DNA from 4 places in the Bradyrhizobium sp. LB11.1 genome. Region 3 is predicted to be linked to each of the others. Evidence: predicted binding sites of a transcription regulator. Region 3 holds the regulator's gene; each other region holds the start of a gene.

Region 1 (2,199 bases), on a different contig from region 3:
GCGCAGGAACGCGGTCTCTTCAGTCGCAGCATCGATGTCGCGGACGAGATCGGAGAACACGCCGTAGACGCAATGATCGATGACGTGAAGCTGCTGGAACGTGTCGTTCGACAACAGGAGGTCGCGCGCCAGCGGCGGCAGCTGTGAGGCCGCAATCCACGACCGCACGCGCGCGTCTGTCAGATTGAAATGCAGCCAGAGCCGGCCGTCATGGCTGAACTCGATCGGCTGGTCGATCGGCAGCGCCTCGGCGCTGCCATCGCTGTGCAGGCGGAACGCCCAGACCAGGCCGGGAATGGCCGGCGCAACATCCGACATCACGCTGGCAAGCTTTGCCGCCTCGACCATATTCGCTCCCACGTCAATGCAGCCCAGATCCGAGGGACTGTTCGTCTCCTCCGGATCTTCGCGGGTACTCGATTACATTACGCCAGTGTTACAGTTTGATGATGCTGTGCCGCCCTACTCCGCGGCCAGCCCCGTGGCGGCTGCAGTCTCCGCTTCCTTGATGTAATCGTGCACCACGCGGCCGAACGGCAGCGTCAGATCGGCGATGTAATGATGCGCGCCGATGCAGCGGCGAACCGGGAAATCCGCAACCGGCGCATTGACGTGCGGCACCAAATGGAGCCGGCCGGGGCCCATCCAGGAGCCCTTCGGCACGATATCGATGAGGTTGATCGCGACCAGCTGGCAGACCTCGAGGTGTCCGTCGACGCCCGGAATCATCTTCAGATTGACCTGCGTCTTCGACAGCGTGGCGCGGGTGAGATCGCCGTTGCCGGCCATGCTCTCGTGCTTGTAACCCATCGTGCCCATGGCGACGAGCTGGCCGGCATATTCCAGCGTGCCCGTCAGCGTGTCCTTGACGATCTCGAGTTTCGGATGGGCATATTTCTTGGGAAAGCCCCAGATCTCGCGGCCCGCCGCGATCGGCGGATCATCGTCGAGATACATCTGAGAAACGAAGTTGACCTCCTCGCCGCGCAGCCGCGCCGGGATCACGAGACCGGACTCGGTGTAGCTGCCGAAGCCGGAGGAATCAGGCATCTTGATCCATTCATAGTGCACGATCGGCTGATCGATCGGCTCCAACGGCTCCGGCAGACCGGCACGGATCAGGTCCGGGTCGGTCTCGTAGGTGATGACGAGGAATTCGCGGTTGACGAAGCGGTACGGGCCGGCCGGATAGCTCGGCCCTGCCGCCGGCATGGACGGAAGTCTCAGTACGTCTTCCCTGCGCATCCTGGTCTCCTGTGTGATGCTCGGCCGGCAACATCTCGCCTCGATGCAAATTGCTAGCCACAGTCCTTGACTGCGGTGTGACGATTGCGGTCAGGGACACGACCTCCGCCATTCCCGTCGCGGTTGACCTGCATGCAAAGGATGCATCGGCGCCAACTTTGTCATCACGCCGTCACCACCGCCCGCAATCGTTTGGGATAAGCAGGAGGCATCACCATGGACGCCCGCACGTCGCAACCGACACATCAGATCCATCAGCCGCCCGCACGGGGCTGGCGGCCCGAGCGCTGCGACCGCGTCGCGCTGGTCCTGCAAGGCGGCGGGGCGCTCGGCGCCTACCAGGCCGGCGTCTACCAGGCGCTGCACGAGGCCGGCATCGAGCCGGACTGGGTCACCGGCGTCTCGATCGGCGCGATCAACTCCGCGATCATCGCCGGCAACAAGCCGGAGAAGCGGCTCGAGGCACTGCGCATCTTCTGGGAGCGCATCACCAACCGCAAGATCTGGCACTACACGCCCGATGGTGACATCTTCCGGCAGTGGCGCAACCTCTACAGCTCCTGGATGACGTCCGCGATGGGCCAGCCGGGCTTCTTCACCCCACATCAGACCAATCCCTGGCTCAGCCCTATCGGCGCCCGGACCGCGACCAGCTAATACGACACCGCAGCGCTCAAGGCGACGCTGCTCGAGCTCTGCGACTTCGATCTCATCAACGAAGAAGACCCGCTTTGCCGTCGGTGCGGTGAACGTGCTGTCGGGCAATTTCATCTATTTCGACAACGCCCATGACGAGATCGAACCTGAGCACGTCATGGCCTCCGGCGCGCTGCCGCCGGCGTTGCCGATGGTGCGGATCGGCACCGATCATTTCTGGGACGGCGGCATCGTCTCCAACACGCCGCTGCAACATCTGCTCGACCAGGAGGACGCGCTCAATTCGCTGGTGTTCCA
Region 2 (2,199 bases), on a different contig from region 3:
CGATCGCCATGACGACGTCGCCCACCATCAGTTCGTCCGAGTTGGTGAATTCGAGCGCAGGAAATTTCTCTTTGGTATCCTTCAGACGCAGCACCGCGAGATCGCTGCGGGAGTCCTTCAGCACGATCTCGGCCTCGAACTCGCGCTTGTCCGACAGCGACACCTTCACCTGGTCGGCGCCCTCGATGACATGGACGTTGGTGACGACGAGCCCGGATGAATCGACGATCACGCCCGACCCCAGCGACCGCTGCACCTGCTCCTGCTGCTGGCCGCCGCCGAAGAAACGGCGGAAGATCGGGTCGTCCAGCAGAGGATTGCGGTTCTGCACCACCTTGGCGGCATAGACGTTGACGACCGCCGGCTGCACCCGCTGCACGATCGGCGCATAGGACAGCCGTAGCTCGGCCAGCGACGACGGCACGCGGCGGTCCTGCGCGGCAGCCAGATTGAAGTGGGCCGAAAAGGCTATGCACAATGCCGTGACGACGGCGGTCCGGATCGATCGAAACATTCCTACCTCTTGGAAAAGATGCCGGAATATAGGCGCGTTCGCCCCCCAATAGAAGGGCGCCCAGCGGCAATTCGCCCCCTTTCCGGTGTGGCCGGCACGCAAGCACCGCGTGCAAAATGCCAATCTGGGAGGTGCCGCACATTGGCATGATGCGCGTCATCTTGCATGCTGCCCAACGGCGGATTCGGCTGCGGCGAAATTACATCAGTGGGAACCATTGCAGCCGTGGCGCGCCGTCGCGGGACAGTCATCGACCCTTCTTAGGCTCTCCCGTTGCGACTTGGGGAAGTTGGTCTAACCGATGGAGTGGTGACGTGAGCAGAACAAGAATTGCGGCCGCGGCGATTGGTCTCGCCGGCGCGCTGGCGGCCTCGCAGGCCCAGGCACAATCAGCAAGTAACAGCGATCAGGAGATCGCACTCCTGAAGCAGCAGTTGAAGATGCTGGAGCAGAAGCTGGACAAGCTCCAGAACCAGACCGCCGCGAATACGGCGGCCACGGCGAAGGCCAGGGCAGAAGCAAAGGCTGAAGCGAAAGCCGAAGCACGCTCCGAGGCGAAGGCGGTCGTCGCCAACGCCAATGCGGCGTATCCGGTCAAGGGCGCGCCCGCGTTATCCGGCGTTATCGTGACGATGCCGAACAACCGGCCGACCATCTGCACCGCCGACGGAGCGAACTGCGTCGCGATCACCGGCCGCGTGCATTGGGATGTCGGCGGCTACGACTATCGTCCCAACACGGCGGCCACCGTACCGCAGAAGCTGGACAGCGGCGAAAATGTTCGCCGCGCGCGGATCGGCCTCGCCGGCAAATTCTTCAACGACTGGAATTTCGCGCTGGTCTACGATTTCGGCGGCTCGTCGGACGGGTTTGGCGGCGCGGCTCCGGGATCGCTGCCCGGCGGCGGCGTCTCCGGCCTCGAGAATGCCTATCTCAGCTACACCGGCCTGAAGCCGTTCGGCGGAAAGATGGCGATCGAGGCGGGCGTCATGGACCTGCCCTACACCATGGACGAGGCCACGAGCTCCAACGACATCATGTTCATGGAACGCGCTTCGGCTGGTATCATCGCGACCAACATCGCTGCCGGCGATTTCCGTTCGGCAGCCGGCACGCGCTGGTTCAACGATCAGCTCTGGGCCGGCGCCTATGTCACCGGACCCGCGACGGGCGCAATCCACTCCGCTTCGAGCGCGGCACCGGCGGGCACGAGCGAGCAATACGGCGCCGTGGCGCGTATTGCCGGCAATCCCATCAGCGGCAAGGACTACTCGGTCCATATCGGTGCTAACGCGCAGTGGCTGATTCAGCCGCCGCGCAATCTCATCGCCAACACGCAGACGGTCGCGCTCAGCGATCGTCCGGAATTGCGTCTCGACCCGACCGCGCTGGTGTCGACGGGCGCGATCGCCAATGTCTCGGGCGCGCAGGTCTACAGCGTCGAAGCGGCTGCGACCTACGGTTCGTTCATCGTCCAGGGGGAGTACTTCTGGTACAATGTCGACCGCACCGCCAATACCGGCGTGCCGCTGGTCGGCGCGCCGAGCCTGAAATTCCAGGGCGGCTATGCGCAGGCCGGCTACGTGCTGACCGGCGAAGGCCGCAGCTACAACGCGGCGAACGCGGCCTATAACGGCGTCAAGCCCGCGCATCCGTTCTCACTCGAGGGCGGCGGCTGGGGTGCC
Region 3 (2,199 bases):
CCTCCAGGAACTCACGCGCCTGGTCGCCGAGATGGGCGGCATCGCCGAGCGCATGATCGTCGATTCCGTCGACGCGCTGATCCGCCGCGACGTCGCGCTCGGCCAGCGCGTCGTCACCATCGACGCCGAGCTCGACGCGCTCCAGAAGAAGATCGAGGAGCGCGCCGTGCTTACCATCGCGCGTCGCCAGCCGATGGCGGTCGATCTGCGCGAGATCGTCGGCGCCATGCGCGTTGCGACCGATCTCGAGCGCATCGGCGACCTCGCCAAGAACATGGGCAAGCGCGTCGCGGCGCTGGAGACGGATTTCCATCCGCTCAAGCTGTTCCGTGGCCTCGAGCACATGACCGACCTCGTGCAGCAGCAGGTCAAGTCGGTGCTGGACGCCTATGCCGCGCACGACCTGCCGGCGGCGATGGCGGTGTGGAAGGGCGACGAGGAAGTCGACGCCATCTGCACCTCGCTGTTCCGCGAGCTCCTCACCTACATGATGGAGGATCCGCGCAACATCTCGTTCTGCATCCACCTGATGTTCTGCGCCAAGAACATCGAGCGGATCGGCGACCACGCCACCAACATTGCCGAGACCGTGTTCTACATGATCGAAGGCCAGGCCATCACCGATAAGCGGCCGAAGGGCGACATGACGACCTTCGCCACGACGGTCCCCAATACTTGAATCCTTAAGGAGCGACGACCCCATGGGCGCACGCATTATGGTGGTTGAAGACGAAGAAGCTCTGACCGAGCTTCTCCGCTACAACCTCGAAGGCGACGGCTATGACGTCGAGACGGTGATGCGCGGCGACGACGCCGACACCCGTCTCAAAGAGCACATCCCCGATCTGATCGTGCTCGACTGGATGCTGCCGGGTCTGTCCGGTATCGAACTCTGCCGTCGGCTGCGGACGCGGTCCGACACCAAGCAGCTGCCGATCATCATGCTCACCGCGCGCGGTGAGGAAAGCGAGCGGGTGCGGGGCCTGGCGACCGGTGCCGACGATTACATCGTCAAGCCATTCTCGGTGCCCGAGCTGCTCGCGCGCGTGAAGGGCCTGCTCCGGCGCGCTAGCCCTGAGCGGCTCGCAACCGTCCTGGCTTTCGGCGACATCGAGCTCGATCGCGAAAAGCGCCGCGTGGCGCGTTCGGGCCGACCGATCGATCTCGGCCCGACCGAATATCGCCTGCTGGAGTTTTTCCTGGAGCACCCCGGCCGCGTGTTCTCGCGCGAACAGTTACTCGACAGCGTCTGGGGCCGCGACATCTACATCGACGAGCGCACCGTCGACGTGCATATCGGCCGCCTGCGCAAGCTGCTCAATCTCGGCCGCGAGCAGGACCCGATCCGCACCGTCCGCGGCGCCGGATATGCGCTGGATGATCGGTTTGCCAAGGCGGAGCAGGCGCAAAGTTTGTGAGCTGATGTAGCGAGCTCTCGCTGCACATTCCGATGTCGTCGCGGCCTTCGCCGTGACGACATTGAACTTGTTGTAGGGCCGTCGGCGCGCGACGGCTCCAGCTTAATCGCAATACGAACTCAGCGCGGTCCCGGCTTCACCGGCGCGCGCCGACGATCCGACGCCGGCTGATACGCAACGCGCGAGTGCTGGGCGCAGTAGGGCAGGCCCGAAAGCGCCTTGCCGCCGCAGAAGAAGAAATCCGGGCTCGAGGGATCGCCGACCGGCCAGTGGCAGGTCGCCTCGTTCAATTCGAGCAGCGATAGCCGCTGGCTCATCGGCACCACATTGTCGTAGGTGACCGGCTCGGCCTCGACCTCGACCTCGAAGGCCTGCGCCAGCGCGGTGTTGCCCCGCGCGATCGGCCGGCTCACCCGCATCATGTGCTGCGCGGGACGCGCCTTGCGCGGCCGGGGAGCGGCCGACGACGGGCTCTTGGCGCGGCCGGACAGACCGAGCCTGTGCACCTTGCCGATTACGGCATTGCGGGTGACGTTGCCGAGCTCGGCCGCGATCTGGCTGGCCGAAAGTCCGGCCTCCCAGAGCTTTTTCAACTGCTCGACGCGATCGTCGGACCAGGTCAAAACCGTCATTGCACCCTTTCCTTCGCCGCGGGCCAACCATCCTGGGGCCGCACGGCGAATGCCTAAGCCTTAAAAACCCGTGCCGCCCGAATCCCTTAAGGCTCGCCGGGCGCAATGAGACGCCCGAACGTTAACGCCGGTACATGAGGACTTTTGGG
Region 4 (2,199 bases), on a different contig from region 3:
CTCCACCGCGACCCGGCCGACCGAGAGAAACACCGGGGCCGGCAGGCAGAGGTCGACGGCCCGTGGGTGGAACAAATGCGTGTCGACGCCGCGCGGCCACAGCACGACATTGTCGAAACCGCGCTCGGCGAGCTCCCGGGCCAGCGCAGGCGTTGCCGCCATTACGGCCCGGCTCGAGCTGTGGAAACGCCGCAGCGCCCGCCAGATCAGGGATTCCGGAACCGGCACCCTGGCACGGACATATTCGGGAAAGCGGGTGTGGAAGCTGGTCGTGAACGGCAGCTTGCGCTGCCGGCAGTAGCGGCGGACCATTAGACCGATCGGCCCTTCCGTCGCGATGTGAATGCTGTCGGGCCGCGCTTCCTCGATCAACTTTGCGATGCGCGCCGGACGCGGCATGGCGAGCCGCACGCCGCGATAGCTCGGCATCGCAAAGGTGCGGAACGATTGCGGCGTCAGGAATGTGAACTCGACGCCAAAACCTTCGAAGCCAAGACCTTCGACGCGAAGCGTCTTGGCGGCGTCAGCGAGCTTGGTCAGCGTCCGAACCACACCGTTGACTTGCGGGTGCCAGGCATCAGTCGCGACCAGGATGCGCATCAAACGGCTTTCGTTAGGCAGCTCTTGCTGCCACCTGCGGGACTTCCGCCGGCTTTTGCACATGATCCGCCCAGGTGATGATCTCGAAACGGCCGTCGTCGTGTTCGACGAGCGCAGTGCAGCTCTCGACCCAGTCGCCGCAATTCATGTAGCGAATGCCGTTCTCGTCGCGGATCACGGCGTAGTGGATGTGGCCGCAGATCACGCCGTCGGCGTTATGGCGCCGCGCTTCGGCGGCGAGCGCCTGCTCGAACGCGCCGATGTAATTAACGGCGTTCTTGACCTTCTGCTTGGCCCATTGCGACAGCGACCAGTAAGGCACCTTGAACATGCGGCGGAAGAAGTTGACGAAGCGATTCATCTGGATCGCGAAGTCGTAGGCCTTGTCGCCGAGATGGGCGAGCCAGCGTGCGTTCTGAACCACGAGGTCGAAGATGTCGCCGTGGATGACGAGATAGCGCTTGCCGTCCACGCCGGTGTGAACAGTGTTCTCGACGACGTCGATGCCGCCGAAATGCGTGCCGTAATAATTGCGCAGGAACTCGTCGTGATTGCCGGGCACGTAAATGACCTTGGCGCCCTTGCGCGCCTTGCGCAGCAGCTTCTGCACCAGGTCGTTATGCGATTGCGGCCAGTGCCAGCTCGATTTCAGCGCCCAGCCATCGACGATGTCGCCGACGAGATAGATGGTGTCGGCATCGTGGTAGCGCAGGAAGTCCAGCAAAAGGTCGGCTTGCGAGCCGCGGGCTCCGAGATGAACGTCGGAGATGAACAACGTGCGAAAGCGCCGCTCCGGGCTCTCGTCACTCACATCGTAACTTCCCATGCGACAGCCTGTAACAATATCCCGTGACAGGGGGATGACGATTGAACCTTTGAGGCACCCTCAGATACGAATCAGACCTTGCCTCGCCCTCCCCGCGAATAGCAGTCGCATGCGACAATCCGGCGACATGAAACGGCAATGATTGTCCGCAAGACGCCGGAACCGCGGCCTCATTGGAATGCCGGAATGAATGGCGCGGCGCGGAGCCCGCGTCAGTAAAACTTGTGGAAATGATGGATCGGCCCGTGGCCGTGTCCAACGCTGAAGCGATCGGCGGCCGCGATCGCCGCGCTGATCCAGCTCTTGGCATTGCGCACGGCCGTCTCGAGATCCTCGCCCTTGGCAAGGCCCGCCGCCACCGCCGAGGACAGCGAGCACCCGGTGCCATGGGTGTTGCGGGTTGCGACGCGCGACGCGGCGAGCGCAATCGTGTTGTCGGCACTGACGAGATAGTCGATGCTCTGACTGCCCTCGCCGTGCCCGCCCTTGATCAGGACTGCGCGGCAGCCCAGCCCAAGCAGACGACGCCCCTGGCTTTCGATCTCGGCCTCGCTGCGCGCGACCGGCTCATCCAGCAGTGCAGCCGCCTCCGGCAGATTGGGCGTGATCACCGAAGCAAGCCGCATCAGCTTCGTGCGCAAGGCGTCGACGGCTTCTGCGGCTAGCAGGCGATCGCCGGAGGTTGCGACCATCACGGGATCAAGCACGACATGGCCAGGCTTCCAGCGCGCCAGCGCCGAAGCAATCGCATCGATGCTCTCGGCTTGGGCCAC

The links. Region 3 encodes PhoB, which activates phosphate uptake and scavenging genes when phosphate is short. Its sites were predicted from a motif close to TGTCATNNANCTGTCAT; they were not measured.
Region 1: the regulator PhoB is predicted to act here: its motif matches at 1,405-1,421, upstream of ABIA96_RS10170 (acetoacetate decarboxylase).
Region 2: the regulator PhoB is predicted to act here: its motif matches at 760-776, upstream of ABIA96_RS24880 (OprO/OprP family phosphate-selective porin).
Region 4: the regulator PhoB is predicted to act here: its motif matches at 1,450-1,466, upstream of ABIA96_RS33330 (UDP-2,3-diacylglucosamine diphosphatase).

Annotation. Positions count from the first base shown of each region.
Region 1 is NZ_JBEPTH010000003.1:513,832-516,030, forward strand. Features, by position in the region: gene ABIA96_RS10165 (transporter) at 1-348, opposite strand, end outside; gene ABIA96_RS10170 (acetoacetate decarboxylase) at 463-1,245, opposite strand; partial or broken gene ABIA96_RS10175 (patatin-like phospholipase family protein) at 1,462-2,199, shown strand, end outside.
Region 2 is NZ_JBEPTH010000010.1:112,520-114,718, forward strand. Features, by position in the region: gene ABIA96_RS24875 (DegQ family serine endoprotease) at 1-514, opposite strand, end outside; gene ABIA96_RS24880 (OprO/OprP family phosphate-selective porin) at 829-2,199, shown strand, end outside.
Region 3 is NZ_JBEPTH010000002.1:505,942-508,140, reverse strand. Features, by position in the region: gene phoU (phosphate signaling complex protein PhoU) at 1-679, shown strand, start outside; gene phoB (phosphate regulon transcriptional regulator PhoB) at 702-1,418, shown strand; gene ABIA96_RS06300 (GcrA family cell cycle regulator) at 1,538-2,050, opposite strand.
Region 4 is NZ_JBEPTH010000021.1:27,896-30,094, reverse strand. Features, by position in the region: gene ABIA96_RS33335 (glycosyltransferase family 4 protein) at 1-600, opposite strand, end outside; gene ABIA96_RS33330 (UDP-2,3-diacylglucosamine diphosphatase) at 614-1,426, opposite strand; gene thiD (bifunctional hydroxymethylpyrimidine kinase/phosphomethylpyrimidine kinase) at 1,639-2,199, opposite strand, start outside.